3 regions of the Alteromonas sp. RW2A1 genome follow, and region 3 is predicted to be linked to each of the others. Evidence: predicted binding sites of a transcription regulator. Region 3 holds the regulator's gene; each other region holds the start of a gene.
What was found. Region 3 encodes FliA, which starts transcription of late flagellar genes. Its sites were predicted from a motif close to CTAAAGNTNNNNNNNNNNNNGCCGATA; they were not measured.
Positions count from the first base shown of each region.

Region 1: pomA (flagellar motor protein PomA) is a predicted target of FliA. The motif match lies at 3,457-3,483, and genes of this name have one in related genera.
Region 2: BM528_RS08750 (flagellar protein MotY) is a predicted target of FliA. The motif match lies at 3,410-3,436, and genes of this name have one in related genera.

Region 1 is NZ_CP018031.1:2,773,960-2,784,550, forward strand. It holds gene BM528_RS12380 (DUF1365 domain-containing protein) at 1-302, shown strand, start outside; gene BM528_RS12385 (SAM-dependent methyltransferase) at 306-1,559, shown strand; gene BM528_RS12390 (flagellar motor protein MotB) at 1,716-2,645, opposite strand; gene pomA (flagellar motor protein PomA) at 2,645-3,406, opposite strand; gene xseB (exodeoxyribonuclease VII small subunit) at 3,768-4,010, shown strand; gene BM528_RS12405 (farnesyl diphosphate synthase) at 4,041-4,931, shown strand; gene dxs (1-deoxy-D-xylulose-5-phosphate synthase) at 4,963-6,840, shown strand; gene BM528_RS12415 (phosphatidylglycerophosphatase A family protein) at 6,992-7,492, opposite strand; gene thiL (thiamine-phosphate kinase) at 7,507-8,472, opposite strand; gene nusB (transcription antitermination factor NusB) at 8,519-8,941, opposite strand; gene ribH (6,7-dimethyl-8-ribityllumazine synthase) at 8,954-9,427, opposite strand; gene ribBA (bifunctional 3,4-dihydroxy-2-butanone-4-phosphate synthase/GTP cyclohydrolase II) at 9,638-10,591, opposite strand, start outside.
Region 2 is NZ_CP018031.1:1,946,155-1,956,745, forward strand. It holds gene cspE (transcription antiterminator/RNA stability regulator CspE) at 1-99, opposite strand, end outside; gene gloA (lactoylglutathione lyase) at 665-1,048, shown strand; gene glpQ (glycerophosphodiester phosphodiesterase) at 1,213-2,376, shown strand; gene BM528_RS08750 (flagellar protein MotY) at 2,371-3,276, opposite strand; gene rnt (ribonuclease T) at 3,698-4,366, shown strand; gene BM528_RS08760 (bacterioferritin-associated ferredoxin) at 4,541-4,735, shown strand; gene BM528_RS08765 (TonB-dependent receptor plug domain-containing protein) at 4,786-7,809, opposite strand; gene BM528_RS08770 (FecR family protein) at 7,919-8,995, opposite strand; gene BM528_RS08775 (RNA polymerase sigma factor) at 8,997-9,557, opposite strand; gene BM528_RS08780 (TonB-dependent receptor plug domain-containing protein) at 9,723-10,591, opposite strand, start outside.
Region 3 is NZ_CP018031.1:2,179,000-2,189,590, forward strand. It holds gene BM528_RS09835 (protein-glutamate methylesterase/protein-glutamine glutaminase) at 1-31, opposite strand, end outside; gene BM528_RS09840 (chemotaxis protein CheA) at 79-2,322, opposite strand; gene BM528_RS09845 (protein phosphatase CheZ) at 2,335-3,090, opposite strand; gene cheY (chemotaxis response regulator CheY) at 3,125-3,508, opposite strand; gene BM528_RS09855 (RNA polymerase sigma factor FliA) at 3,544-4,275, opposite strand; gene BM528_RS09860 (MinD/ParA family protein) at 4,272-5,138, opposite strand; gene flhF (flagellar biosynthesis protein FlhF) at 5,144-6,649, opposite strand; gene flhA (flagellar biosynthesis protein FlhA) at 6,680-8,779, opposite strand; gene flhB (flagellar biosynthesis protein FlhB) at 9,002-10,126, opposite strand; gene fliR (flagellar biosynthetic protein FliR) at 10,190-10,591, opposite strand, start outside.

The sequences.
Region 1 (10,591 bases), 590 kb from region 3:
ACACAAAAAAAGCCTTTCACGTCTCTCCTTTTAACCCAATGGATATGACCTATAAATGGCGAATTACGCAGCCTTCAGATAGACTGTCATTGGTAATGGATTGTGTACGACAGGACAAAGAATTCTGTGCTGGAATAAATTTGAGCAAAATTACTTTAGATAATGCGAATCTAACTAAAGTGATGAAGCGTATACCTAGTATGACAATGAAAACTGTATTGGGAATTTATTGGCAAGCGCTTAAATTATTTTTAAAAAAGACGCCGCTATATACACACCCAGAAAAGAGTCAGGAAAAATAAAAAATGTCTTTTGGTGAATCTGTATTACTCTCTACGTCAGAGGTCTCGGTTGTTGACAAGACCTGTAGAACGCTCTTCCTTAAATGTTTAAAACACCTACCCCTAGGTAGTTTAACCATTCAAGAAAACGGCGACACTATTGCAACATTTGGCAATGAGCATGACGAGCTGTCAGCTATCGTTAATATAAAAGATGTAAAAGCATATCGAAGCCTATTGCTTGGCGGCAGCGTAGGTGCTGGTGAGGCCTACATGGATGGGCACTGGGACAGCAATGATGTCACCGCAGTAGTGCAAATTTTTGCGCGTAACTTACCCACACTTGACGAGTGGGAAAATAAGTTTAAATGGTTAACTATGCCGGTGATGAAACTGCAACATTTCACCCGCAGAAACACCACAAGCCAAGCAAAGAAGAACATCGAGGCGCATTACGACTTGGGTAATAAACTTTATACTCGCTTCCTTGATGGCACTATGATGTACTCTTCTGCTATTTATCCAGACCCAAATGCATCTCTTAACGAAGCGCAAAACCACAAGCTTAAAACCATATGTGACAAGCTAAAACTGGATGAGAATGATCACCTGTTAGAAATTGGCACTGGCTGGGGCGGCCTAGCGGTATATGCCGCAAAACACTACGGATGCAAAGTAACCACCACGACTATCTCTGAAGAGCAATACGCTTGGGCTCAGGAGTGGATAGAAAAAGAGCAAGTTGAAGACAAGGTAACCCTATTAAAAAAGGATTATCGATTACTTGAAGGTAAATACGACAAACTTGTTTCTATTGAAATGATTGAAGCGGTAGGCCGTTCGTTCTTGGGTAACTTTTTTGAAAGATGCTCTTCATTGTTAAAAGACAATGGCTTAATGCTTTTACAGTCGATTACCATTGACGACAGACGCTATGACAGTTACTCCAAAAGCGTAGATTTTATTCAGAAATACATATTCCCTGGCGGATTTTTACCATCACAATATCAGCTGAACGCTCACCTTAAAAAGCATTCAGATATGATGATAAGAGACCTGCACGACATTGGCATCGACTATGCGAAAACGCTTAATCACTGGTATGAGGCATTCATAGCTGCAAAGGATGAACTGTTGCAGGATGGATACGATGAGCGCTTTGTACGTATGTGGACTTATTATCTGAAATATTGCGAAGGTGGTTTTTTGGAAAGAACGATAAGTACGGTGCAATTGGTTATATCTAAGCCTCAATACCGAGATTTATTGGCGCGCTAGCACTAGCGTTTCTTACTAATAAAAAACGACGCAGCAGCGTCGTTTTTTATATGATAGCGTTTTTAAAAGACTTAGGCTAACGCCCGCTCAGCTACGCCAAGTTTAAATAACAAGTTTAAATAATAATTCGTCGCCTCTATTTACAAGTATCTAGAGCTAATCATTAACTACGGAAATGGGTTTTGAGATCATAGGCTCACCCTGGTTAATATTAATTTCCACTCTTCGATTCTTCGCTCTGTCTTGGGGAGACGTTGCGTTTTCTACAATAGGCTTTGTGTCTGCCAACCCAACCACCGACATTCTACTCTCATCGAAACCTTGAGCCGTTCGCATTGCCTCGGCAACAGCGACAGCACGCTGGGCGGACAGGTCCCAATTTGAACGGTATAGCTCGTTAGCAATATGCTGACCATCACTATGGCCGGATATTGCTATCTCGCCAGGTACATCTGCAAGTAAAAATCCGATTTTTTGTATGATCGGCTTGAATTGAGGTTGCAGGAAAGCAGAGCCTGCCGAGAATGAACCGTTCTCTCGAATTCGAATAGTAAGCTGTTGCCCTAAAGACTCCATTTCTATTGAACCGTCTAATATTTGCTTTTGCAGTTGCTGCGCCACTTTTTTCATTAGCTCAGCCGTTTGCGATTGTTCAGAGCTTTGTGAGGCTGATGAAGAGGAATCCGTAGCAGTCTGTTGAGCCTGTCCACCGCGCTGTTCACCACGCTGTTTCTGCCTCCCCCCAGCAGAGTCTTCATCGCCCGCTTGAAACTCAAGCATTTGCTGAGTCATTTCGATGGTTTGCTGTTGAATAGTTTCTATGGGGGTGGGATCAGGCTTACCTGGCCTGAATTCCATAGCAATAACGCTTGTTCCCTTGGGAATGTCCTTTACCTCTATCTTATTTTGAACCCCGAAAGCAAATTTCATTGAACCCGCTATTTGCTTAAATTTTAAAACGTCCATTTCTGAAAATGAGAGCAAGAGTACAAAGAAGCACATTAATAACGACATCAAATCGGCAAATGTACCCATCCACGCAGGAAGGCCTTCGGGTGGGCACTTGGGACATTCTTCTTCAGCCATTACTCTTCCTCACCTGAGCCGCGCTTACTCGCTGCTAAGTAATTCTTTAATATTCCGTCGATAACGCGAGGGTTTTGGCCATCAGCAATGCCCACAATGCCATCTAGTATCAGGCTTTGATTGAGCTGCTCTTCTGCCGCTCTGTTAGACAGCTTCACAGCAATAGGCAAACAAACGATATTGGCAAAAAAGGCACCATACAAAGTTGTTAACAAGGCTACCGCCATTGCCGGACCGATAGATTTAGGATCATCCATGTTAGACAACATAGCTACCAAACCAACTAACGTGCCAATCATGCCCATGGCTGGAGCCACATCGCCCATACCTTTAAATATAGTTGCACCGAATTCGTGACGGTCCGATGTCATCTTGATATCTTTAGACAGGGTTTCTCGAACTACCTCAATATCGTGACCATCCACCAGCATGTCCACACCCTTTTGCATAAACTCATTGCTTATTTCGGCCTCTTCCAAGGCTAGAAAGCCTCCTTTGCGGGCAGCGTCAGCCATTTCAACGATCTTCTCAATCAACTCTTCAGGTGGCTCAATTTTAAACATGAAGGCTTTTCCGGCGATTTTACCGGCACCAAAGAATTGGCCTAATGTGAACTGAGATAGCACGACAAATAAGCTTCCACCGAACACGATGAGAAGCGAGGGTACGTTGATAAACATACTCATACTACCGCCCATCAACATTGCCATTACAACAAAGCCGATGGCTCCCAACATACCTATGACCGTTGCTAAATCCACTTACTCTTCCCCATTTATGCGCAGCCAATGCTATTGATATACTTTGATTCTATCGGCAAAGTATAGAAAATCTAAAACAACATAGTTGAAAAATATCACAATTATGTGAGTTCGTTTATGCAAAAATAGATTTTTAATCCGTTTATTTCTCGGTGACAATTATCAAATTGTTTTAGGTTAATTGTTCTTGATTAGTTGTAGCTCTACTTTGAACAACAATCCACCGTTAGGTTAACCATAGGCAGTAAAGTTTTAGCTGACCAGAGAGATATACTTAATATGAGGACAAACCATTTGACCCTTGTGCAACCGTCCGTTAAGGTTCGCGTTATGTTATTGACGCCTACAGCTGAGCTCTCTTATGACAACAAAAAAGGACACTGCATCGTTTGAAGAAACGCTTGCCGAATTGGAATCTATTGTCGATGAAATGGAAAATGGCGACCTTCCGCTTAACAAAGCGCTGGAAAAGTTTGAACGCGGTATAGCGCTCTCTCGTCAAGGTCAAAAATCTCTCGAAAATGCAGAACAAAAAGTTCAAATTCTTCTAAATGAACAAGGCGAAGACGTATTAAAATCGCTGCCAGAAAGTGAACAACCCTAATCTGCTCACTTGTTAGCCACAGGTATCCTAATGAATTTCTCTGCTCTGCATCAGCAAGTAAAGCAGCAAACTGATGCGTCCTTGCTACAACTAATTGAAGAGTTACCCGATTACGCTCCGTCACTCAAAGCGGCCATGCGGCACGCTCTACTAGCTGGTGGAAAGCGAATGCGTCCCCTACTCGTTCATGTGGTAGGCAACACGCTAGATGTGCCCAAAAAAGATCAAATAGCCATCAGTATGGCTATTGAGTGTGTTCATGCCTACTCGCTTGTGCATGACGACCTTCCTGCTATGGATGATGACGATTTACGTCGAGGTATGCCCACTTGCCACATTGCTTTTGATGAGGCAACTGCAATTTTAGCAGGTGATGCGCTTCAAACACTTGGTTTTAGTATATTAGCCGATTCGCCAATGAGCGAATACGGCGACGCCCATAGAGCAAAGCTTCTCAGTATTTTGGCGAAAAGTGCAGGATACCTTGGTATGTGTGGAGGCCAGGCAATAGACTTGGCAAGTACAGGGAAAACCATAGACATAGAGGCATTAAAAACCCTTCATACGCTCAAAACAGGTGCGCTGCTTCGCGCTTGCGTAGAAATGATTGCTACTGTGTGCAGCACATTGGACAAAGAGGCGGAGACAGATCTCATGCTCTTTGCCAATAATATCGGGCTCGCATTTCAAGTCCAAGACGATATTTTAGACGTAGAAGGTAGTAATGAAAGTTTAGGTAAGCCTGCAGGTTCCGATGAAGCACTCGGCAAAAACACTTTTCCTGCAAAACTGGGGTTAAGTGGAGCTAAAGATGAGTTAGCAACACTTCACGAGAATGCACTACAAGCATTAGCCCGTTTACCTTACAATACAGATAGTTTAATCGCGTTTAGCGAGCTTTTGGTAAAACGTGACCATTAGCCACGCGCCATGTTGAAAAGATAATAAAAAAATGAGTTTAGATCTCCAACATTATCCAACGCTTGCCCTTGCGCAAACGCCGGACAAACTAAGGAAGTTACCACAAGATAAGCTCCGCGATCTCGCTGATGAACTTCGCGAATACCTGCTGACTTGTGTGAGCCAAAGTAGCGGGCATTTTGCTTCTGGCCTAGGCACTGTGGAATTAACAGTTGCACTTCACTACATATACAATACTCCTTTCGACCGTCTTCTTTGGGATGTGGGACATCAGGCATATCCGCATAAAATCCTAACCGGTCGCGCGGAGAAAATGTCTACAATAAGACAAAAAGACGGCCTGCACCCGTTTCCATGGCCGCTTGAAAGTGATTATGACACCTTTGCAGTGGGCCATTCATCCACGTCAATAAGTGCCGCGTTAGGCATGGCTGTTGCCGCTGAAAAAGAAGCTAAAGGCAGAAAAATTGTATCAGTCATCGGCGATGGTGCAATGACTGCGGGCATGGCCTTTGAAGCCATGAATCACGCGGGTGATATCAAGAAAGACATGGTCGTTATTCTCAACGACAACGAAATGTCTATTTCGGAAAATGTTGGTGCACTAAACAGCCATTTAGCACGCCTGCTTACGGGAAATCTTTTTAATTCAATCCGGGACGGTGGTAAGAAGCTTCTAAGTAACGTGCCGCCAATAAAAGAGTTTGCTAGCCGTGCCGAGGAACACTTGAAAGGCATGGTGGTGCCAGGCACCATTTTCGAAGAACTAGGGTTTAACTACATAGGTCCTATTGACGGACACGACGTGAATGCGGTTGTTGACACTCTTCGCAACATGCGTAAGTTTGAAGGCCCTCAACTACTGCATGTGGTGACCAAAAAAGGTAAAGGCTACGCGGTTGCAGAAGAAGATCCTATCAAGTTTCACGCTGTTCCCAAGTTTAACCCTGCTGACAATGCGCTTCCAAAATCTAAAGCCACAGCTCCTACCTATTCTGCTATTTTCGGGCAGTGGTTGTGCGACATGGCCGCTAAAGACTCAAAGTTAATGGCTGTAACTCCGGCCATGCGCGAAGGCTCCGGTATGGTGGCGTTTTCACAGCAATATCCAGAACAGTACTTTGATGTGGCTATAGCAGAGCAACATGCGGTCACCTTCGGAGCTGGTTTAGCAAAAGAAGGTCTCAACGCTGTCGTTGCGATTTACTCTACATTTTTACAACGGGCTTACGATCAGCTTATACACGATGTAGCGATTCAAAACTTACCGGTTCTTTTTGCTATCGATAGGGCTGGCATTGTTGGCGCAGACGGACCAACACACCAAGGTGCTTTCGACATTGCATTTTTACGCTGTATTCCCAACTTAATTGTTATGGCCCCTTCGGATGAAAATGAGTGCAGGCAAATGCTTTACACTGGCCATATAGCACAGCAACCTGCTGCGGTGAGATACCCCCGTGGTGCAGGAATGGGCGTAACACCAGATCAGACCATGAAAGCGCTGGAAATAGGCAAGGCTCGAGTACTGAAAGAAAGCACCGCAGAAGCTTCCAAGCGCGTTGCGATCCTTAACTTTGGCTGCCTACTACCACATGCTCTTGAGGCCGCAGAAAAGCTCAACGCCTCGGTGATAGACATGCGTTTTGTCAAGCCCATAGATGGCGACGCCATTGCACAAGCAGCCAGTAATCACGATGTATTGCTAACGCTTGAAGATGGTTGCGTTATGGGTGGCGCCGGTAGTGCTGTTTTAGAGTACCTTCAACAACGAGGTATAATGAAAACCGTAAAGATACTGGGGCTACCTGATAGCTTCATATTACAAGGTACACAGCAAGAAATGTATAAAGAGCATGGGCTTGACGCAGAAGGAATAATACGAACCGCTGAGCAACTACTATTTTAACTCTTTTGAGTTTTGATAAATTGGCAAATTTTTTAAAGCATGCTATTAAAAGCATAATATTTAAAGCATGAAAAAAGCCCTCGCCGAAGAAGTTACTCTTCAGCGAGGGCTTTTTACTGTAAGTAGAATACTGAAAATTAAATTATCGTTTCTAAAAAAGGGTAAGCACCGCAGGCCAAAGATTAATCGCTATGTGCAAACATCCGCAAGCCATAGCGCCGGCAAGCAGATCGTCCAACATAATCCCTGTTCCGCCGTGTAATCTTTTATCAATAATGCCTATAGGCCACGGTTTTAGTATGTCGAAGACTCGAAATAACAAAAAACCAATGACAAGGGTAGATGCCGTGACTGGCAAAAATAAGAAGGTTACAAACATGCCTGCTATCTCGTCCCACACGATAGAGCCATGGTCGTGCACTTGCATATCATCAGCAGTTTTACCACATAGATAAATGCCAATCACCGACGCCATTAGCGTTACCGCAATGAAAGAGAGAGTGGATACTTGAGCGCATAGTAAAAGTAAAGGTATCGCGGCTAACGAACCAAATGTACCCGGCATAACCGGAACAAGACCGCTGCCAAACCCTAAAGCCAAAAAGTGCACCGGGTTTTTCATACTCACTCTTGCACGAAACTCAGCCTGCATAAAAAGCGCTCATTCTAAAACGTATGTTCGTAGCCGCTAGATTGCTTCGGCTCGTATTTTTCATCATTTTTATACAACATTAACTTGTCTGAATGACCGGTTAGTTGCCCAATACAGGTGACTTTTACGTTAGAGCTGGCGATAGAAGTTTCAAGACTGCCCCGCTGCTCTTCAGACACAGTGAAAAGCAACTCATAATCATCGCCTGCAGAGAGCGCGTATTCTATCGCTTCTTCTTGTGTTACCGCGCTCGTTAATGCGCGAGATAACGGAAGGCGATCGACATGAATGTTAGCACCACAGCCAGAAGCGCTAAGAATATGCTTCAGGTCCGAAATAACACCGTCCGATACATCGATACAAGAAGATGCAATACGGCGCATAGCGGTACCTACAGCAACTCTCGGAGTCGGAAAATAATGTCGATTGATGAGAACATCTCTGGCCTCTCCGGACACATCAAGCTTACCTTGAAGAATATCCAAGCCTGCACCTGCATCTCCCAAAGTTCCGCTGACGTAAACCCAGTCTCCCGGTTTAGCACCGCTGCGGGTAAGTTCAGAGCCCGGAGGAATAAAACCTTGTGCGGTAATAGTCATCGCCATGGGGCCTTTTACAGTATCACCACCAATGAGCTGAACCGAGTAGTATTGTGTAAGCTCGTACAGACCTGAAACGAAATCACTTAACCATGTTTCTTCTACTTCAGGAAGTGACAGCGATAGGCTTATCCATGCAGGCTCAGCCCCCATCGCAGCGAGGTCGCTAAGATTAGCTGCTACGGCTTTGTAAGCTACTGACTTTGCGGGCGCGTCTCTTAAAAAATGTACATCTGCTACAAGCGTATCGGTAGTTACTGCCAACTGCTGATTTTCAGGTACCATTGTCACGGCACAATCATCACCAATACCAATAACTACGTCTCGTCTTTTGTGGCCGCCAGCAGAAAAGTAGCGGCCGATAAGGTCGAATTCTTTCACGGTATTTATTAAAACCTTAAGTAACGTCCAGTGTCACTGAAATAGGTTAATCGCGCTCGTCTTTTCGCAGTGTTTTCACTGCTTTGTCGAGTGCACCATTTATGAATTTATGACTATCTTCAGCACCAAATGATTTAGCAAGCTCAATGGCTTCATTAATAATCACGCGGTATGGCACATCGATGCGTTCAGTGAGCTCCAGTGTTGCAATGCGAAGAATCGCTTTTTCAATGGCATCCAACTCTTCTGGTAATCGGCCAAGATAAGGCTTTATCGTCGCATCCAACTTACTTGCGTTATGGGCTACTCCGCGCAGTAGCGCTTGGAAATATGCCATATCGACCTTCTGCATGTCGTTACTGGTTGCTAACGCCAGTTCAACTTGCTGAATATCGTTATGACTCATTTGCCATGAATAAATGCCTTGCAAGGCTAACTCACGGGCTTTACGACGAGCTGAAACTTTCACTAAATAATTACCTTAAAGCTTTTCAACGGCATCGATAACGTTAACCATTTCAAGCGCGCCTAGTGCAGCTTCTGCACCTTTGTTGCCCGCTTTAGTGCCTGAACGCTCGATAGCTTGTTCTATTGAATCTGTTGTGATGACACCAAATGACAAAGGCACGCAGTATTCTAATGATACTTGCGCTAACCCCTTATTACATTCACCAGCTACAAAGTCGAAGTGTGGTGTTCCGCCGCGGATAACCGCGCCTAGTGCAATGATGCCGTCAAATGATTTTTTCTCGGCAAGTTTCTTAGCAACAATAGGTAGTTCGTAAGCACCCGGTACTCTTACAACCGTAATGTCATCACTGTTCACTTCGCCGTGACGCTCTAGGGTATCAAGTGCACCTTCTAATAAGCTTTCAACAACAAAACTGTTAAAGCGTGATACAACAATGGCGAATTTTTTACCCGTCGCACGGATGTTACCTTCAATAACTTGCATGTTTTCATTCCTCGAGAAAAAGCGGCGCGAAGTATACCATAACTGCGCCTAAACTAAATCGATTGTTTCTTTACCCAACAATTTTATTGTGCAGACCGCGCAATCGTTGAAAAGAAGGTTGATATTAATTAAAAGCAAATTTGTTCGCCGCCGAAGTAATTATGACGGCGATGCCTTTTAGAAATAAGGACTATTCAATGCGCTTCAGGGCTAATCGTGAACGTATTCCACAACCTCTAAGCCGTAACCTGATAGTGCATGATACTTTATGGGTTTACTTAACAGCCGCATTTTGTGAACACCCATCGATGCCAAAATTTGACTGCCCACACCTATTGTGCGAGAAGAACCTTGCCAGTCTGCACCAGCGGGGCGCTCTCCCCTATCTTCTGCAGCAAAGCGACGCACTTGATTTTCAATTTGTTCGTCTTTGCCAAGTAACACAAGAACTCCACCCTCATCGGCTATCTTTTGCATACCCTGAGACAATGTCATCGAGCGGTTAATACCACGGGTAGACCCGAGCAGATCACTAAATGTATTGTGCAAGTGAACGCGAACAAGCGTAGGCGTATTTTCTGAAACCTCACCCTTTTTCAACGCAAAGTGTAGCTGATTATCGATGCTGTCTTTGAATGTGTGCAGTTCGAAGTCACCGTACTCTGTAGGCATACTACACTGAGCAACTTTCTCTATCGTTGTCTCATTGAGATTTCTATATTCAATAAGGTCGGCTATTGTTCCAATCTTCAAATCATGCTTTTTGGCAAACGTTTCAAGCTCTGGCCTGCGAGCCATAGTGCCGTCTTCATTTAAAATTTCAACAATCACACCAGCGGGTTCAAGACCTGCTAAACGCGGTAAGTCTACGCCGGCTTCAGTATGACCCGCTCGATTTAATACACCTCCCTCTTTTGCAATAAGAGGAAAAATGTGGCCGGGCTGCACAATATCGGTGGCTTTAGCGTCTTTGGCTACAGCGGCCTTTATTGTTGTGGCGCGGTCGGCAGCGGATATACCCGTTGTAACCCCGGTAGCCGCTTCAATAGAAACGGTAAAGTTGGTGGAGAACTGAGCTTCGTTTTTATCAACCATCAAGGGCAGATTGAGCCTACGGCAACGTTCTTGTGTCATTGGAAGGCACACTAAACCTCTAGCATGGGT
Region 2 (10,591 bases), 230 kb from region 3:
GTGTACGAATACATCTTTACCGCCGCCGTCTTGAGTTAGGAAACCAAAACCTTTTTCTTCGTTAAACCATTTTACTGTGCCATTTACTGAATTAGACATAATATATACCTTTTAAAAATTGATGTTTGTGTGGTGAAATCACCGATAAGCGATAGACATAAACGAGCTAGTAAAGCAGATGTATATCTATATAAAACTTCAATTGAAGGAATAAAAGAGTGGTACAGCGCAGTATTAGGTAAAGCGTAAAACATATCTAAAGCCCGCGTAAGATACATGCTATGGCAGAGTATGTCTAACCTTTTCCCCATTATTTCGTATATATATTACTAAAGCAATGATAACTCCTCCTTAACCTCATGTTTACTATCACTTTATTGAATATTTTTATTTTGCTGCTTCGCGTCGCTTCCTTTTAGAGAAATAAGGGCGATCCTCACCAAACATACCAACTCAGTATTGCTTAACAGTTACTCACGGTAATTTAAGAACAGCGTAACCCGCTGCAATTCTCAAACATATCTTTAAGAGTTATTCTTTACCGTCATGCGTTTAATTACACTAATTACGCTTGGTCCCATTGCACTTATTTTGTTTATCTGGGTTGCTTAAATTTTTAGATAGCGAATATCTAGTGCACACAAACTATTATGAGAGAATCACTATGAGAATGCTGCATACAATGCTGCGCGTGGAAAACCTCGATGCATCGTTACACTTTTACACTGAGCTCATGGGCATGCGCTTATTGCGCAAGTCTGAAAACAAAAAGTATGAATACACACTGGCTTTTGTTGGTTACGGCGATGAAGAAAATTCTACTGTGCTGGAGCTGACTTATAACTGGGGAGACAATACCTATGATAAAGGTAATGCCTATGGCCATATTGCTATTGGCGTGGAAGATATCTATGGTTTTTGTAAAAATCTTGAAGCTCACGGTGCTGAAGTATATCGTCAGCCGGGGCCTGTAAAAGGCGGTAGCACCGTCATTGCTTTCGTACGCGACCCTGATGGCTATGCCATTGAACTCATTGAAGGCCGATAGCTTGATATCACAGGCGTGTTTAACCGATTCATCCACCGTGTCCGAGCAACCTTAAACACCTCCACACAGGCATAACATAAGTTTGGATAGAAGCGCTTGGATAGCAATATCGTAACAAAGCGCCTTTAAGATGTGTTCGGAGCCGACTCATTTGGAATATAAGTATGAAAGTTAGCGTTGCCACCAGATACCTTTTTACCGCGCCGCGTTTTATTGCAACCCTTGTTACAGCATGCCTCCTTACGGCGTACCTGCCCTCCTTTGCAATAGCGACTTCCCACGAAGATTCTGCGGCTTCCTCTTCCAGTATGGCTGGTAAGCCTTTTGCCATTATTGCTCATCGGGGTGCGTCAGGCTACTTACCTGAGCATACGCTTGAGGCAGCCACTCTTGCATTTTCATTGAACGCTGACTTTATAGAGCAGGACGTAGTTATCACTAAAGATGATATTCCCGTTGTACTTCATGATATTCACTTAGAAACTGTGACCAATGTAGAGGAAGTATTCGCTGATAGAGCTCGGAAAGATGGAAGGTATTACGCCCGTGACTTTACACTTGCAGAGCTACGCACACTTAGCATTCACGAGCGTGAGGATAAAAAGCAAAACCCCGTTTTTGCAAAGCGCTTTTCCGCATCTGCACCACACTTTTCTATTGCCACTTTATATGAACACTTAGAGTTAATAGGCGAGCTCAATCGGCAGTTCGGTAAATCTGTAGGCGTTTACCCAGAAGTGAAGTCTCCATCGTTCCACTTAGCCGAAGGGGTAGATGCCAGTAAGATTGCTATAGAAGCGCTTCAAACGTACAAACTCGATGGCGCTAGCAATAATAGCTATTTGCAGTGTTTCGACTTTAATGAAATCAAGCGCATACGCAACGAGTTAGGCTACAAAGGCAAGGTTGTTATGCTAATTGGAGAGAACAGTTGGCGCGAGAGTAAGACAGACTACAACTGGATCCGCAGCGCAGAGGGTATGGCTAAGGTAGCTGAGTATGCTGATGGTATAGGTCCTTGGCTCAATCAACTTTTCGACGCACAAACTTATGATGACAAACCTTTAGGTAAGCAGTCTTCGCAAAAAAATCAGAGCACAATCAAAGCTGCAGGGTGGATTTCAGAGGCGCATAAATACGGGTTAACGATACACCCCTACACCTACCGCCAAGATGCACTTCCGCTAGGCCTATCTGGCGAACAGCTACTAAATGCCTTAAAAACGCAAGTAAAGGCAGATGGAATATTTACCGACCATATTCCACCTGTTGCAAAGTGGCGCGCTGATTATCTCAATTCGAACGCTTTGCATTCCGCCCGGTTATGACTTAGATAGACGCACCACAACTCGCCTGTTTTGCGCCCTAGACTCGCGGGTGTCATTCGGAGCAATATGACGCTTTTCTCCATGTCCTGTTAGTTGAATACGATCGTTAGGGACACCCAATGTCGTCAAATAGTCTTTAACTTCGTTCGCTCTTTGAATAGAGAGCTGCTCGTTGGTCCAGCGCCCTCCATAGCTATCGGTGTAACCGTCTAACAACACAAGCTCAAGCTCAGCATCTTCTTTGAGGTATTCACCTATCATTGTTAATCGTTTCTGCGAATACTTTGTGAGTTCTGTACTGTTATTTTTGTATGACAGCACGGTATAAGCAATATCGTCGAAAGTGTAAGGCAGTAAGTTAGCAACACAATTTACAAATTCTCTGTAAACGCTGGTAAAGTTGCTAGCGTTTAACGCAACGCTCACTTTATCGTATTTGTTGTACCAATCTTGATAGTAGATAGTGGGCCAGAATCCTTTTTCTAACTCTGACAGCATTGTCCAGGCCGCGTCTTGTGGGAGGTCACCATTGTACTGCTTGCGTATCGTCATATCAGCTATTGGCTTGGGCGCTACGCCGGGCATCCATTTAGGTGGCACTGAGTATACCGCCGCAACGTCAAATCGATTGGGCAGCAGGTGCATATCAAGTTCGAACTCCATATTGAGTTGCTTCGAGGCCACGCTAGTAAACATGGCATCACCATATCCGGGAAGATCATGGTTGAGCCTGCACTGTAACCTAGAATCCTTCTCAACTTGCCAATTTGAAGTCTCAACGGTAGCGGAATACTGACGCATTGCAGCGTGAGACACCGTTGCAGACGCTGCCATACCAACGAGCATTGCAAATAAAATAGCAGGTTTTATTTTCCACCCGATTTTACATGTAAAAGACATACTGACGCCCAGAAAATGAAAATTTTTAACTTATACGCCCACACTTACTCTTCATTTAGGCACAGAGTAGGTTATAAAAAACCCTGTTCCCAGATTATTCGAATGTGTGTAGTAGAGTCGCGCTTAGTGTTATTATCGCCTGAATTGTAGAAAAGTTTAGTCTTGATTGCCAAATGTCCTTGGCTTACTTCCCTGGTTGCCTCTTTTGTTTTAACGTTCTATTTTTGCGTTCTACCTTTACGTTCTATGTTTGCCCTAGCGCTTGCCTGCCCTGCTCGAACAACTTCACACCGTAAAACAGCTTCTATACAATTCATGCTAGCACTTGCCTTACATACTTGCGATAATCTTTGCAGAAACAACACGTGCCCTATAGTTAAGCCGGTCACATCCAAATTCACCCGTTCTTATAAGAGAGTCTATGTCTTCAACTGCTAAGTCTTCTACAGCCCCGTCTTCAACTGCGATACCTAGCTTATCTGAACGATTTAGAGGGTACTTTCCTGTTGTTATAGATGTTGAAACAGCGGGATTTATTGCAGGCACTGATGCACTATTAGAACTTGCTGCCGTGACGGTGAAAATGGACGAAAATGGTCTGTTACACCCAGACCAAACTTTTCACTATCATATTGAACCCTTTGAAGGCGCAAATCTTGAACCTGCCGCATTAGAGTTTAATGGTATTGATCCTCATTGCGCTCTAAGAGGCGCAATAGAAGAAAGTGAAGCCATGAAGGAGCTGTGTAAAGGCGTGCGCAAGGCGCAAAAAAATGCAGACTGCCAACGCTCTGTGATCGTAGCTCACAATGCCGCCTTCGATCAGGGTTTTGTCAATGCTGCCATTCAACGCTGCAATATCAAACGCACCCCATTCCACCCTTTTGTGTCTTTTGATACTACCAGCCTGGCTGGTTTAGCACTTGGCCAAACGGTATTGGTTAAGGCCTGCCGCGCTGCAGGTATTGAGTTTGACCAAAATGAAGCCCACAGTGCACTGTATGACGCACAAAAAACCACAGAGCTATTCTGCTACATGGTAAACCGCTATAAAGCCCTTGGCGGCTGGCCCCTTGAAAAGGAGTGTTAACTAACACTCGCCCCTCCGAAATTAAAAATTTAGCGTCTATAGACGCTAAACATAAGCCTTTTTTGACCACTAAACAATTTGGGTAATTTTTAATGAAAATAATTCTCATCACGACTTGCCAAACTCATGAATAACAATTATTATCATTTACAGATTCATTTGGAGTGCCCAATAATGTTTGTATGTATGTGCTACGGAGTAACCGACAAAAGTATTCGCGCCGCTGTTGAAACGAACGGTGTTGGAAATATGCGTGAGTTGCGTGAGCATTTAGAACTGGGCTCTCAATGTGGCAAATGTATTGGTATGGCTCAGCAAATAATTGACCAAACAATCATCGATGAGTCCCTGTTTAAAAACGTGGGTTAAAACGTTATTTTCTGTACGCCTTCATATTTCCTATCAAAAGCGTTTAACGTTTACTCAAACGAATACTCTAAACCCGCATAATAGAAGTTGCCGTTGATACCACCTGGCGTGGTCGGCGGATAGAGTGCTCCAACTTCCTCTTTAAAAACATTCGTGTCTGGTAGTGTATTAAAAAGATTCTGTACGCCTAAGGTTAACCGAGTTTCCTTTGAAAACTGCCACGCAAACTGCGCATCCATGGTAAATCTAGCTCCTCCATAAATATCTAGCCCTGCAGACGCATCTAGGTGATCTTCATAAAAAGAACCAAAATAATTCAGTCGCCAAGTAAACTCAAAAGACTGCAGACGTTGTTCTAATGTAATACTCCCCCTGTGTGCCGGCAAATTATCCTCCAGCATGCGGATGCGTGCCTCGGTTAGGTTTGGCGCTAATTGTAATCTTCCATCAATAACCGCGGGGTAAAGTGTAACTCGCTCTACCTGCGTGTCTGTCCAGTTATACGCAAAAAGTAAATTGTTTTGCCACTCATCAAACATAAACTGATAGTTAACAACAACATCAATACCTTGTGTTTTTGTGTCAAAATCGTTGGTGAAATATTTCGCTGCATTATATTTTGCAGCGTCGGGGCGACCGTTTTGAATAAGCGTATTGATATCGCTTTCAGTAAGTGGAATAGCTGAAGTAGTGCTAATTCTATCTCTTAATCTAATATTAAAATAATCGATGGTAGCAAAGAACTGGTCGCTAGCTTGCAACACCGCCCCCACACTAAAATTTACCGACTCTTCCGGCTGCAAAGGCGTTGCACCTAATTGCATAGATATCATATCAGTGGGAGGTAACGTAGCTTGGTCTTCAAGCCCGTTTTCGCCATAAGCAGTAGTTACGTTGATAACATTACTCTGCCCCACTGTCGGCGCTTTGAAGCCCGTATTAACAGAACCTCGAATAGCAAACAGATCGCTTAACTTGTAGCGGGTACTGAGCTTTCCGTCGAAAGTCGTTCCAAAATCACTAAAATGTTCTACCCGCGAAGCCAATCCGAATTGCAATGACTCGGTAACAAACAGCTCTATGTCGCCATACATTGCCCAGTTGTTACGACTCCAGTGTCCCGCAGATTGAGGCTGATAGCCTGGAAAACCGTTTGAGCCAATCGCAAACCCTTCGTTTAAACCAAGTGGTGGCTCTAAGGCAAAAGGTCCGGCTATGTATGAGTTTATATCACCGGCCTTTTGAAAGTATGTCTCTTTGCGCCATTCAAGACCTACACCAATGCTGATAGGATCTTCAAAAACCGATTGAATCAGCTTAGTAAAATCTAAATTTAATGTACGCTCAACTTGAGATACGCCTCCGGGATCAAAGGCCGTGGGCGATTCCGGACCTAACGACGGGTTTACCGTGCCACTGATATTATAGTCAATGTTGCTGTAACCAACCGTTGCGCTTGCATCAAACGCCCAGTCGTAAGGTAATTCTTTTTTCAAGCCCAGGGTAACGGAGCCATCTTCAATCACACCGCCGAAGCTTGGCGTAAAGCCGCCCGGATAAAGTTCGTTAAACGCAAAACAATTAGCGCCCACAGGGGTACTGTTATCCGCTATTTTCAGATAGTTCGGATCTTCAAGCACATTAGCGTCGTTCAATATTATCAACGGACAGGATATACCACTATCTACACCGTCTAAATCGGCAACGATTAAGCGCCGAGCCCCGGTTTCGGAGTCGGTTCTGCTAAACACACCTTCTCGGGTTTGCGGGTTGCGGTAATAAAAACCTCCAGATAATTCTCTTTTAGCCGCAGTAAGAAAACTATAAAGCTGGGTAGACGGTGAAAATTTGAAACCTGTATTAATTGCAAATTTAAGGTCTTTATCCACATCTAAAGCCCCCCATACTTGTGCGGGGTTGTCGATGAATGCATTGCCTTGTTGAGTTAGGGCAATAGCGTCATCGCGCTGAACAGAGCGAGATGTGCCACCTTGCTGTCTATACTCCCCAGTAACATTAATAAAACCGTTGTCGCCAAATGCAAAACCTCGATTTCCCTGAAGTTGGAAAAGTTCACCATCTCCCTCGCCGTATGCGCCAGTTTTCAGAGCAATACTCCCGCCCGCTTTCGCATCTTTGAGCACAAAGTTAATTACGCCAGCAATTGCGTCAGAGCCGTATTGCGCAGAGGCACCATCGCGCAATACTTCAACCTGCTTTAAAGCGTAGGCCGGGATAACAGAAATATCTGGGCCTTGAGCACCATCACTCAGACCACCGCCAAGAAAGGTAATAACCGCAGAGCGGTGGCGGCGTTTACCGTTGAGCAGTAACAACGTGTGATCAGATGACATTCCCCGTAGGTTAGCAGGCCGAACCAAGCTGCTTGCATCGTTTATAGGCTGGTCGTTCACATTAAGAGACGGAACCATAACGCTGAGCATAGACAATACATCTGCGTTGCCCTGAGAACTTAAGGATTTTGCGCCAATGATATCTAAAGGAACAGGAGAATCTGTTGCACTGCGGGGAGTATTTCGCGTTCCCACAATAGCAATGCGTTCTAGTGCGTTGCCGTTGTCGGCTTGCTCTTCTTGCTTATTCTGCGAAGCTTTCTTGGTGGTTAATGACGCTCGTGAGCGTATACTCAACACACCTAGCTCATCAGTAATAACAGCAAGTTCGGTGCCTTCTAGTAATTGCTGAAGAGCTTCGCTAAGCGTAAAGGTTCCAACTAATGAATTGGTTTTAACGCGCTTTGCTAAATCGAAAGGAAAAAGCAATGTTGTGTTAGCCTGCTTCGCCAATTCTGTGAGTGCTTCATCTGCCGATTGAGACTTAACCGAAAATGTATAAGAAGGTGGAGAAGCGATGGGAGGCGCCGGGGCCCCTTTTTCAGTTATTGTATTTTGCAGTGCATAGCTGTTGTTTGAGCATATCGCACTGAGTATAGAAATAACTACGACAAGAAAAAAAGCACTTCGCTTTGCATTCCCGTGCTGCGTATCTACAGCAGATTCACGCCAACATAAAATTTGACGTTTAATAAAGTGCGAGATGTTAGCAAAATGCATGTACTGCAAGATAATTTTTCGATGTGCTATTTGTCGTTATTATATTGTCACATTCAATAGCCTGATGCCACTAAGGGCAGTGACATCCGGCTAACTTTTTAATCAATCATCAAGATGCTACCGATAATTGAATGCTCGTTTCTGTTACTTTCTCATAATTGATATTAAAACTACTTTTAAGCGCCGCTAGCAAACCGTCAATATCACCAACTTTAAAGTAACCCGCCACTCGACGTTTGCGCAAGCGCTCATCAGCAATACTGAAACGAACCGACGTATATCGCCCAATCTCTGCTAGTACTGCTTCAAGAGGCTCGCCCTTAAACACAATCATGCCCTGCTGCCATGCAAGATCATCTTCAATATCGTTCTGCGTCATATTCTCACGCGCTTCTACTTTTCCTTGAACCGTCGCCTTTTCGCCAGCGAACATAAGAAGCCCTTCTTCCGCTACAGACTTCTTACCAAAAAGTGATTCTGCAGAAGACGCATCTTTAAATCTATCTTTCACTAACACCTTGCCATCGGTAACAACCAACTCAAAGGCGTTATCATCGATGTACTGCATATTAAACGCCGTCCCTACCGCAGTGACGGTGTTTTTCCCCGCGGTGACTGAAAACGGACGAGACTTATCATGAGCCACCTCAAAATGCGCCTCGCCTCTAAGTAAAACGATACTGCGAGCTGTTGGGGAAAAATCTACAGTAACAATAGAGTTAGTGTTCAGGTGAAGAATAGAACCATCGGCAAGAGTAATATTTTTTTGCTCTCCCACGCCGGTTTCAACCTTCTCACTTGTGCTCGCAAACTCAGCACTATTGTCTAACCATCCGCGCTGCACGACAGTACCTATGGCTAGCGCCATTACCAAAAATGCTGCTGCAATTCCCCAAGTTTTCGAATAATGACGAGAAGAATGAGAAGGCTGACGTTTGTTTTTACCCGCGTCATTTTTACGCATGGTTGCTTCTGGAAACAAACCACTTAACTCATTCAGTACTGACATGTCGTCCCACAAGCTAGCAGCATCAATGAGAGACTGTCGGTGGGCGCTGCTCTCACCCAGCCAGTAATCAAGCTCTGCGAGTTCATTGTCTTTCAAACCGCGATCTAGGCGACTAACCCACAGGCATGCCTGCTCTTGGATATCTTCTTTACTGGAAAATTGACGAATATTGTTCATATTAACTACGGCTTATGTCCTGAGTCGCACTCACGGGTGCTTGGGGCGATGTCGTGTTTTTAGATAAGTCGGCCAAATACCGAGAACACATTAAAAGACCTTTGGCGACATGCTTTTCTACGGTGCTTTCGCTCAGCCCCACAAGCTCTGCAATCTCTTTTTGTCGCATGCCATATACTTTTTTGAGCAAAAATACGCGTTTTACATCAGCTGACAGTGTGTCTGTCGCTCGGCAAAAATGAATAAAACGTTCTTTGCTCTCTACGTTTTTTTCTAAACTATGCCCAACAAGTTCGTAAGGCAAAAGATCCATGTCGTCTAAATGCTGTTTATTTTTATTCTCAGCTTTTGCAACATGGTTCAGCGCTAAATTACGCGCTGTTTTGAGCATGTATGTCCGCTCGTACTGTATTTCTTGTTTTAATTCTGCTTCATAGCTTTTTATAAAAGCTTCTTGCACGATATCTTCAATGTCGTCGGCGCCAACAATAGAACCTACTGCGCGCATTAACTTAGCGCGGTATTTTAAAAAGGTTTCAGCTACTGTCGACTTTCTCTTCATAATATTAAAAGTGGTGTGTTTCGATTTGCTTACATAGGCATTAATAATGCCTGTTTCTTTATCACTTTTCACGTAAATGATGCTCGAAATGACAAATAAAAGGGGAGCGAAAGCTCCCCTCCACTTCGAAACATTTGTGAAAGTTGTGTTCGCTAGTGTTAGCGATTAAAAAGAATAAACACCTCTTAGATAATAGAAGCCACCGTTGATACCGATGGGTGAGGTCGTTGGATACAACGAACCTGCAATACCGGCATACTGTGTATTCTCATCTGGGTATTCATCAAAGGCGTTTTTCGCGCCTACAGTTACAGTAAACTCTTCAGTGAAGTTGTAAGCCACTTCTAAGTCCACAGTAAATTCTGAGCCTACTTTATCGATTGGAAGCGCAGAATCTAAGTGGTCTTCAAAGATGCTACCGTAATAGTTTAAGCGTGCAAGGAAGCGCCAATCACCATTCGTATGGTTCGCCGTTGCACTGTAGCGCACTGCTGGAAGGTTATCTTCTAACATGCGAATACGCTCAGCTGAAATGTTGTCCGATGCACGGTCAACCTCTGTCGATGTCCAGTTGTAAGCAAGTGAGAACTTAGTCTCGCCGCCCATCATCTCCATCGAGTAGTTGGCGACTACATCAAGACCTTCAGTGGTTGTATCGAAGTCATTGGTAAAGAAGCTGATCTCTTGGAAGCTAGATGCATCGTTAATGCCTTGCGCAAGAAGTGCTGCAATATCGTCTTCAGTCAAGGCAATACCAGACGCAGTACTGATACGGTCAGTCAGCTCAATATTGTAGTAGTCCGCAGTAATGAATAGACCATTTTCGAAGTCTGCTACTATACCAAACGTGATACTTTCTGATTCTTCAGGTGTTAGCTGCTCACCACCTTTAAGCTGAGATACTGGATCAGTTGGCGGTAGCGTTGCGCGGTCGATTAGCTGACCACCCGTACCGAATGCCGTTGTAACGTTACGCACATTACTTTGACCAAGCGTAGGTGCCTTAAAGCCAGTTGAGAATGCACCACGGAACG
Region 3 (10,591 bases):
AGTCGTCCACGACCAGGACTTTAAAGACCATGGATTACTGTTCCTATTGTTTGTAAGCCTTTGCTATTAAGATTTCTGTTAAGGCTTACGAGCATACCGTTTTAGAAGGCTCGGAATATCTAAAATAAGCGCAATACCGCCATCTGACGTAATTGTTGCGCCTGCCATACCAGGTGTTCCTTGCAATAACGCATCAAGCGGTTTAATGACTACCTCTTCTTGACCTATTAGCGCATCAACCACAAAACCCACTTGGCGAGTGCCCACCTGAACCACAACCACGTGGCCTTTTTCTCTATCTATTGATTTTTGGCCTCGAATCAGCCAATCGCCAAGGAAGAAGAGCGGTATAGCTTTTGAGCGAACAATCATGGTTAGCTGGCCATCAACTGTGTTGGTCTTTTTGATGTCCATATTAATAATTTCGCTTACTGAGCCCAGGGGCAAAGCGAAGGTTTGTTTACCCACGATGATCATAAGCGTTGGCAATATTGCCAGCGTCAGCGGTACTTTTATTTCTAAACGGGTACCTTTACCAAGCTGTGAGTCGATATTAACCGTACCGTTGAGTTGATTGATTTTGGTTTTCACCACATCCATACCAACGCCACGACCCGATATGTCACTTATCTCTGTCTTTGTAGAAAAACCTGGTGCGAAGATAAGGTTAAAAGCTTCCACATCTGACATACGTGCTGCCGCGTCTGCGTCTAGTACGCCGCGATTGATCGCAATCTCTTTTAGCTTCTCTGGGTCCATCCCCTTACCATCATCTTCGATAGTAAGCAGTATGTGGTCACCCTCTTGTGAAGCAGAAAGCTTAACCGTCCCCATTCGTGGTTTGCCAGCCGCAGCACGTTCATCCGGCATTTCAACGCCGTGATCCACGGAGTTTCTCACCAAGTGAACAAGTGGATCGGCCAATGCTTCTACCAGATTTTTATCTAAATCCGTTTCTTCACCTACAAGTTCTAGCGTAATTTCTTTTTTAAGGCTTCGCGCTAAATCTCGAACAACCCTAGGAAAACGACCGAATACTTTCTTGATAGGCTGCATTCGGGTTTTCATTACCGCACCTTGAAGGTCGCCGGTGACTACATCTAAGTTTGCTATCGCCTTAGACATACTTTCGTCGTTTGTATTGATGCCGAGGCTAATTAAGCGATTTCGCACTAATACCAGCTCGCCCACCATATTCATAATTTGATCGAGACGCTTAGTATCAACACGAACCGTCGTTTCAGCAGGTGGAGCAGAAGGTGCTTTCTTATCATCTTTTTTCGCAGCTTCACGGCTTGGCGCTTTTGGCTCTGCTTTGGCAGCAGCTGGTGCAGGTGTGCTCGCTGGAGTGGGTGACGCCTGCTTGGCCTTTTGAATCGCATCAGTCGCTGCTTTGTCCACAGCAGGCTCTGGTGCTTTCGCCGGTGCCGCTTCTGGTGCACTTGATGCTTGGTTTGTGGGGCCTTGTCCTGAACCATGAAGCTGATCTAAAAGAGCCTCAAACTCGTCATCGGTGATTTCATCGTCGCTTGATGAAGCATTTTGGGCTGGTGGTGCGGCTGGCGCTGCAGGTTCTTCTGCTGCGCTAAATTTGCCTTTGCCGTGAAGGTCGTCAAGGAGAGCTTCAAATTCGTCGTCGGTAATATCTTCTGCGTTGCTGTCTGAAGCTGAAGTACTGCCCGCGCTGGGAGTTGGTGCAGCTTCTTGCTTAGGCGAAGTACTCTTACCTGGCGCAGATGAGCCGTGTAGCTCATCGAGTAAAGCTTCAAACTCGTCTTCGGTGATTTCGTCAATTTCACCGTCGCCTTTTGAGGTATTGTCACTTGATGAAGATGGCGTCGCTTCAACCAACTCCAGTTCAGGCTCCGAACTGAAATCAGGTTCAGCAGCTTGTGGAGCGGGAGCATTATCAAAAATGTTCTCGTCTGGTGTTTCTGGGCGACTTAACTTGTGCAATTTGTCTACAAGCTGTGCATCAGCCGGCTCAAGCGGCTCCTGCGCTTTAACTTTCTCAAACATGTCAACAACGACATCAGTAGCCTGCAGAATAATATCCATTAGCTCTGGTGTCAGTGTGCGCTGTCCGTTTCTCATTACGTCAAAAACGTTTTCAGCGCCATGACAAATTTCAACAAGCTCAGTGAGGGACAAAAAGCCCGCACCGCCTTTTACCGTGTGATATCCGCGAAAAATTGCATTTAGCAAATTCGCATCTTCAGGATTGTTCTCAAGATCAACGAGCTGTTCTTGTAATTGTTCAAGTATCTCTCCGGCCTCAACCAAAAAGTCCTGTAGTATTTCCTCGTCAACATCAAACGACATGCGCCCGCTCCCCTAAAAACCTAAGCTAGACAGAAGATCATCAACATCATCTTGGCCAGATACAACATCATCGCGAGACTCAGCGTCAATAATTGGCCCTTCTGCTTGTACACCATCAACCTTATCGGCTTCGCTAGGTAATGGTTTAGTTTGTTCTAAACCGTCCCGCTCACCAAACATGGTGAGCATGTTAACTAAGCTTTCTTCGACTTCTTTTACTAAGTCGATAACACGGCGGATTACCTGACCGGTAAGGTCTTGATAACCTTGTGCCATCAGCACTTCTGTCAACAACTGCGTAAGTTTAGCTGACTGAGAAGCTCCCTCCTCTAGCAATTCGTCTAAATCTTTGCACAAGGCTTTGAATTCGCCCACTTCAATTTGCCTTGTCATGAGCTTTTTCCACTCTGGCATCACATTCTCTATACGAGATGAAAGCAACTCGGCAATTGGCATGCTGGCTTCAACGGCATCCATTGTAGTATTAGCAGCTTTTTCAGTTTCTTCAATAACGTAAGTTAGGCGGGTCTGTGCGTCAGGGATATCATCTGTGGCTAAGTTCTTGATGCGATCATCTATTTGAAAGTTGTTTAACGCGTCGTGAAGTTGACGGGTAAGCTTTCCAACCTCGGCAAAAAGCTCTACGTTTTCTTTCATCGACGCTGCTTCAAAGAGCGCATTGGCTGAAGCGTTATCCCCAGCTTCAAGATAAACAACAAGCTGTTTAGCTTCTTCTAGTGATAATGGAACGTTTGCATTCGTTGTCATCCAGTAAACCTCGTTTCTCTGGTGAGCGTCTGGATCAACCTAAACGTTCGAATATTTTATCTAACTTTTCTTTTAACGTAGCGGCTGTGAAAGGCTTAACTACGTAGCCATTAACCCCAGCTTGCGCTGCGGCAACAATCTGCTCTTTCTTCGCTTCCGCCGTTACCATCAGTACCGGCAGATGCTTAAGTTTATCGTCGGCACGAATTGCACGAAGCAAATCGATACCCTGCATACCCGGCATATTCCAGTCGGTCACAACAAAATCGAAATCACCCTGTTGTAGCATGGGTAACGCCGTACTTCCGTCGTCCGCTTCCTGGATGTTTGCGAAACCCAAATCTTTTAATAGGTTTTTAATGATACGTCTCATGGTAGAGAAATCGTCTACCACAAGAATCTTCATGCTCTTATCCAAAATAGCCTCCATTGAGGGGTTAATTGTTTTAATTTCTATTCTTCGTCAGCTCGCCACGACTTCATTCGTGATTTGAGTTTTAACATGGCCTGACTATGAATTTGACTCACTCTCGATTCACTTACATCAAGAACTTCACCAATTTCTCTAAGATTCAGTTCTTCATCATAGTACAAGGAAAGCACTATCGCTTCTCGTTCGGGTAAAGTAGTGATTGCTTGGGCCAATGATTTTTGAAACGCGCCTTGCATCAGGTCTTCAAGGGGAGCATCGCTTCCTCGACTTTGCTCGGTGGTGATGACGTCCTCAGAGACACCTAAATCTTCAATTCCAACTAACTTCCCTGCGTTTACCTCATTGAGCATCTGATGATAATCTTGCAAGCTAACGTTTAGTTTAGTGGCAATATCAACATCTCTTGCATCTCTGCCCGTTTCACTTTCAACCTGCGAAATCGCTTCTGTAATCGCCCGTCCATTTCGATGAACAGAGCGTGGAGTCCAATCTCCTTTGCGAATTTCATCTAGCATCGCGCCGCGGATACGAATGCCTGCGAAGGTCTCAAAACTCGCTCCCTTCGAACCGTCAAAATTCCGCGCAGCTTCTAAAAGGCCAATCATTCCAGACTGAATAAGATCGTCAACAAGCACACTTGCTGGCAATCTTGCCATTAAGTGGTGTGCTATGCGCTTTACTAGGGGCGCATGTCGCTCGACTAACTGCGACTTATCAGTTTGTTGTTGATAAGCGGCCGCCTTACTATTCAACGTTGATTCCCTACTGCTTTTTCTGCGATTAACTGCTCAATAAAAAATTCTAGGTGTCCGCCAGGCTGAGTCGGGATTGGCCAAGATGCCGCCCTATTTGCTAGCTGACTAATTGCTACTGATGCTGGTGAACCTGGGTAAGCATCGACAATAGCTGTTTGTTTTCTCACCGCACGACGAATATTTTCATCAAATGGTATGGTTGCCACTAATTCTAGCGCAACATCTAAGAAGCGCCCGGTAACTTTACTCAGCTTGCTGAAAAGCTCTTGGCCTTCGCGCACATCTCTAACCATATTGGCGACAACTTTAAACCGAAAAACACCGTGTTCGCGGTTAAGTAGTTTTATCAGCGCATAAGCATCGGTAAGTGATGTAGGCTCATCACACACCACTACCATGATGTCCTGAGAGGCTTTTGCAAAGCTTAGCACCATATCTGAAATACCGGCCGCGGTATCAACAAGCAATACGTCTATCGGCGAGCGTAGTTCGCTGAATGCACGAATAAGACCCGCGTGCTGTGTTGTAGACAACTCTGCCATCGACTGAGTGCCCGATGTAGCAGGCGCAATCTTTATACCGTGAGGCCCAGTGACAAGTACATCGTCTAAGGTGCATTCACCAGATAAAACGTGAGAAAGGTTTTTTTCAACGCGAAGCCCTAACATGACATCTACGTTGGCCAATCCTAAATCGGCATCGAGCACCATCACACGTTTGCCCTGCTTAGCCATAGCAATTGCCGTGTTAAGCGTGATATTTGTCTTACCAACGCCACCTTTACCTCCGGTGACGGCGATAACTTTGATTAACCGTGATTGCTTCATTTTTCTTAAGCTACTCGCTTGGTCGTCAATCATACTACTTATGCTGTTTTAATATCGTTGTTATTACTAGTATGATCCAAACCATATTTTTTATAAAGCTTTGCAGCAGCGGAAACTAAAGATTTCGCTTCTGCAATCTTAATGTCTTCCGGTACTTTTTGACCGTCGGTGACATAACTAACCGGTAACTGGTACTCAACTGCCGCGCTAAGCACTTCGCCTAAAGAATAGCACTCATCTAACTTAGTGAAAATACAACCACTTAGCTCGATGTCATCATAGGCCTTAATGATCCTCTGTAACGCAGGATATTGTGTATTTGCTTGCGCTACCAAATATTTTTTCACTGGCGGCATCTGACCATTGTCAAAATGCTTAATTTGTTTAATTAGTCGGCTATCTCGTTGACTAAAACCAGCCGTATCAATCAATACTAGTCGCTTATGGCGAAGTTGAAACAATAAATCTGCAAGTTCTTCACTCGACTGCGCTTTTCTCACCGTACAACCAATAATTTTACCGTAGGTTGCCAGCTGTTCAAATGCAGCAATTCTGTATGTGTCTATGGTAATCATAGCAACAGAGTCGGCGCCATACTTCTGCGCATAGCGTGCGGCCAGTTTCGCCACAGTAGTTGTTTTACCCGTTCCTGTTGGCCCGACTAATGCCACCGCACCTTGTGCAGTGAGTATATCGTTTCCTGTTACATTTATGCGATTAGCCAATAGGTTAAGAAGATAAACCCATGCGTCTCGTTCATTGTAATGCCCTGGAGTATAGCTGATTAACTGCTTAGATAATGCTTTGCTAAGCCCCATTTCAGTTAAACGAGCAATAAGATATTGATGGACGGGTTTTTGACGGCTCTGTTTTGCTTCCATTAAGTCTGCAACTTGGTGTTGAAGAACACCTCGTAAAGACGCGAGTTCTTCTTTTATTTGAGCGAGTTCTGCAGACTGAGTTGGCACATCATTTTCTATGCTTGAAGCCTGATGCGTGGGGAACGCATCGTCTTCATTCGTTTTTGAAGCATTAAATTCTCGGGCATTAGCGTCGCGGCTGTTAAAATAGCCATTTGCAGGTTGCTGCGCTTCCACTTCGTCAATAAACGCATCTGAGAAGTCGAGATGTGATGCAATATTATTGGCGTGCTGGGCATTTACTGAAGCCGGCTGGTTAACATTCGCTTCTGAATTTTTATTTAACGAGGCCGAGCCAAGGTGCGCAGACGAGTCACCTGGCGCTGCAGTTTGGTTATAAGGTGCTGCACCGCTATGCTGTTTTTCCAGTAATGCTTTTAAGCTGTCTGGGCCATCATCGCCAATGATTTCGCTCAAACTCGGTGTAGCACTTTTAGCTGCCCCTTTTGACGGCGTTTTGGATATGTTAAGCTTTGCTTCTGGCTCTTTGTCATAAGCGGCAACCAGTTCAATACCGTCTGCCACTTTGCGATTGGACATAATAACCGCGTCGCTACCTAACTCAGCCTTAACTTGGCTTAGCGCCTCGCGCATGTCTTTGCCAAAAAAACGTCTTATTTTCATTGCAACTTCTCCACTCGCCCCAGTGTCAGATTATTGACCGACCGAACTGACTATTTTTATTTGTTTGTCATCAGGTACTTCTTGATAGGAAAGAACATGTAACCCAACAACAGAATATTTTAAGAAGCGAGATAGCACCGGCCTTAGCATTCCAGAAGTAAGTAACACTGCGGGCTCTCCCTCTAGTTCTTGCTGCTGACTGGCTTGCTGCAAGGACTTTTGTAACTTGTCTGCAAGACCAGGTTCAATACCTGCACCATCTTCACCACCTGCTTGAAGTGACTGGTGCAACATCTGTTCCAACTCTGGCGCCAAGGTTATGACAGGTATCTCTTTGGCACCCTGCGTGATTTCCTGAACAATAAGCCGTTTAAGCGCAATACGTACCGCTGACACCAACACATCTGAGTCTTGGCTACGAGTGCCATATTCACTTAATGTTTGCACTATCGTACGCATGTCGCGAATAGGAACACCTTCAAACAGTAATGTTTGCAGTATTTTTACTACCGTGCTTAACGGCAATATATCGGGCACCAAACCTTCAACCAATTTAGGATGCTGCTTTGCTAACATGTCGAGTAGTTGTTGGGCCTCTTCGTGTCCAAGCAGTTGATAGGCATTATTGGTAAGTAGTTGACTTAAATGAGTAGCAACCACTGTGGCCGCGTCTACCACCGTGTACCCAAGAGTTTGAGCATGCTCACGTTTATTGGGCTTAATCCAAACGGCATCTAGGCCAAACGCCGGATCTTTTGTCGCTCTCCCCTCAAGCTTCCCAAAAACTTGGCCAGGGTTAATGGCGAGTTCTTCATCGTGACTTATCACCGAGTCTCCAATAGTCACTCCCAGCATAGCGATAGTGTAAGTATTGGGTTCTAAATCTAAATTATCGCGAATGTGTACTGGTGGGATAAGAAACCCGAGTTCTTGAGATAGTTTTTTACGTACGCCTTTAATGCGGGTTAACAGCTCACCACCCTGGGATTTATCAACTAGCGGAATCAGCCTATAACCCACCTCAAGCCCAATGGTGTCGACCTGCTGAACATCATCCCAGCCAAGTTCTTTGACTTCTGGTGCCACGGTTTCATCTCTAGAGAGTGTATCTGGCACCTGTGGTTCAGCAGCTTTCTTCTTGGCATTGTGGGTCTGAAGAAAGGCTACTCCAGCGGTAAGAGCAGAGAACCCTAAAAATGCAACATGGGGCATACCTGGAATAATACCCATCACAAATAAAACCCCTGACGCTATGTATAAAGCTTGATTGTTTCCAAGCTGCCCACGAATTTCCTTACCCATTTCTTGGGTTTCATTCTCGCGAGTAACTATAATTGCGGTTGCAACGGAGAGTAAAAGAGAGGGTATTTGTGCCACTAACCCATCACCGATGGTGAGCAACGTATAAATTTCAATGGCATCGCCAAACGAGAGATCGTATTGAATCATGCCAATAAATAATCCGCCCACGATATTGATGAGCATGATAAATAGACCGGCAACGGCGTCACCTTTTACAAATTTTGACGCACCGTCCATTGAGCCGTAAAAGTCTGCTTCTGCTGTTATCTCTTCTCGGCGCTCCCGCGCCTGGTCTTGGTCGATGTAACCCGCATTTAAGTCGGCATCTATTGCCATTTGCTTACCCGGCATGGCGTCAAGGGTAAAGCGAGCATTTACTTCAGATATACGCCCTGCACCAGCAGTAACAACCTTAAAGTTAATAATTAGCAAAATGGCAAATACAACGATACCCACGGCATAATTACCACCAATTACCACAGCACCAAAGGCCTCGATGACTTTACCCGCCGCATCACCACCCTCATGACCATACAATAAAACAACTCGCGTAGAGGCGACGTTTAGTGCCAGTCTTAAAACGGTTGCGATAAGCAAGACCAGAGGAAAAATACCAAAATCTACAGGCTTTTGTGTTAATACTGCTACAAGAATAATCACTAACGACAGTGCGATATTAAAACTAAACAGCACGTCGAGGAGAAAAGGCGGCATGGGGAGAATAACCATCCCCATAATAGCGAGTAAAACTACAGGTGCACCTAAGCCAGCGGTGAAATTTTGTAACTGATTCTTATCGAACCGCTGAAGATAACCGGATAACTGCATCGTTGGGTGTCTCTCTATCAGAAAATTGACGCTTAACGTTAATCTAATAGTTGCATTACAACTAACGTGCCAGCTTTAGTAATTTACTTATTGCTTAGAGAGAGCTTTTTGAAGAAAACGTGCCAGAGTAGTTTTTTAACCACTATTAAACAGAAGCTTATATCCAAAACATCTGGGCACAATGAAGGTTATAGCCTACAACTTTTAAGTTTAAGCGTTTCGTTATCGTCGGTATTCTGGTGGTATAAGAAGGTCCCGTTTTAACGGTTTAGGGCGTTTGCCCTTTCCGGCTCTGTGAGCTTTAAGCTGATAAACGTGGGCCAGTACTTGTGCCACAGCCATAAACAATGCGTTAGGCACTTCGTCGTCGACTTCTGTGGAATAGAAAATAGCGCGAGCTAGCATAGGTGAAGGAATAAGGGGTACGTCATTGGCCGTAGCAATTTTTCGAATATGCATGGCTAACTCGTCAGCACCTTTTGCTACAACCACCGGCGCTCTGTTTCCATTATCGTCATATTTTATCGCCACAGAGAAGTGGGTTGGGTTGGTCACCACCACATCAGCATTAGGTACTTCTTGCATCATTCTTTTGGTGGCAGCTTGATATTGCAAACGGCGAATACGACCTTTAACCATGGGGTCGCCTTCGGCGTTCTTGCGTTCGTCTTTCACCTCTTGCTTAGTCATTTTCATTTCTTCATTGTGCTTATACATCTGATAAGGAACATCAATAAGCGCAATGGGTATCATGCCGCACACAAGGAGAAGAAACGCCCACTTGAGCATATCTAGGGCGTGAAATATATTGCCTGGATAAAGCTCCATATCAAGGTGAAGAGCTTCGTCTTGAAAGAAGAGTAACGCCGCGATAGCCATACCAATAATGGTGATTACCTTTGCGATAGATTTTAATAGCTCTACCAGGCCGTTGGTTCCAAACATACGCGTGAAACCCTGAATTGGGCTCATTTTTGAACCTTTGGGTTTCGCGCCATCCCATGTAAAGTTATAGCCACCTAACGCAATAGACCCGTAAATTCCAGCGATCATAGCCACTATCATATAAAGCAGAACGGGGGCACTTATTGTGGTGAATGCTTCACCCCACGCTGCAAACATATGTGTGGTGTCGTATGTCTCATCACGAGAGAGAATAAACATGCGCTGGGTAAGAGAAAACACTGACTCAGCAATCCACCCACTGACAAACAAAAACATAACCGCGCTGACGATAAGAACTAACGTGGTAGACAATTCTCGGGATCGGGCAAGCTGCCCTTTTTTTCGGGCATCCTCAATTTTTTTCCCCGTGGGGTCTTCTGTTTTTTCAGCTGAATCTGCCATTTAACGTCTTCGCCTATTTTTGATGCTCTTCATAAACAGATAGTCTTCATTAACAAAAAGTATTCATGGGCAAATTCTCAATAATTCACACATATATTGTTGTGCTCGCATCCACTGGGTTTCAAAGTGCGCCGTAAAATTACTGAGTGTTATCCATATAATTAGCAGCCCCATAACCTGTGCAATAGAAAAACCAATACTGAAAATATTCAGTTGCGGCGCCGCCTTTGTCATTACGCCAAAGGCTAAATTAACCACGAGTAAAGATACGATAGGCGCTAAGGAGAGAGTAACCGCGGAAATAAACATCCAGCCGCCCCAGTGGGCAATTCCCTTAAACTGCTCTCCTGTCCACCAGGCTTCTCCAATAGGAAAGGCTTCAAAACTCATCACTATCATTTGAATCATAGACAAGTGACCGTCTAGCGTCCAAAACAGCAGCGTTGCTAAAATGAGATAGAACTG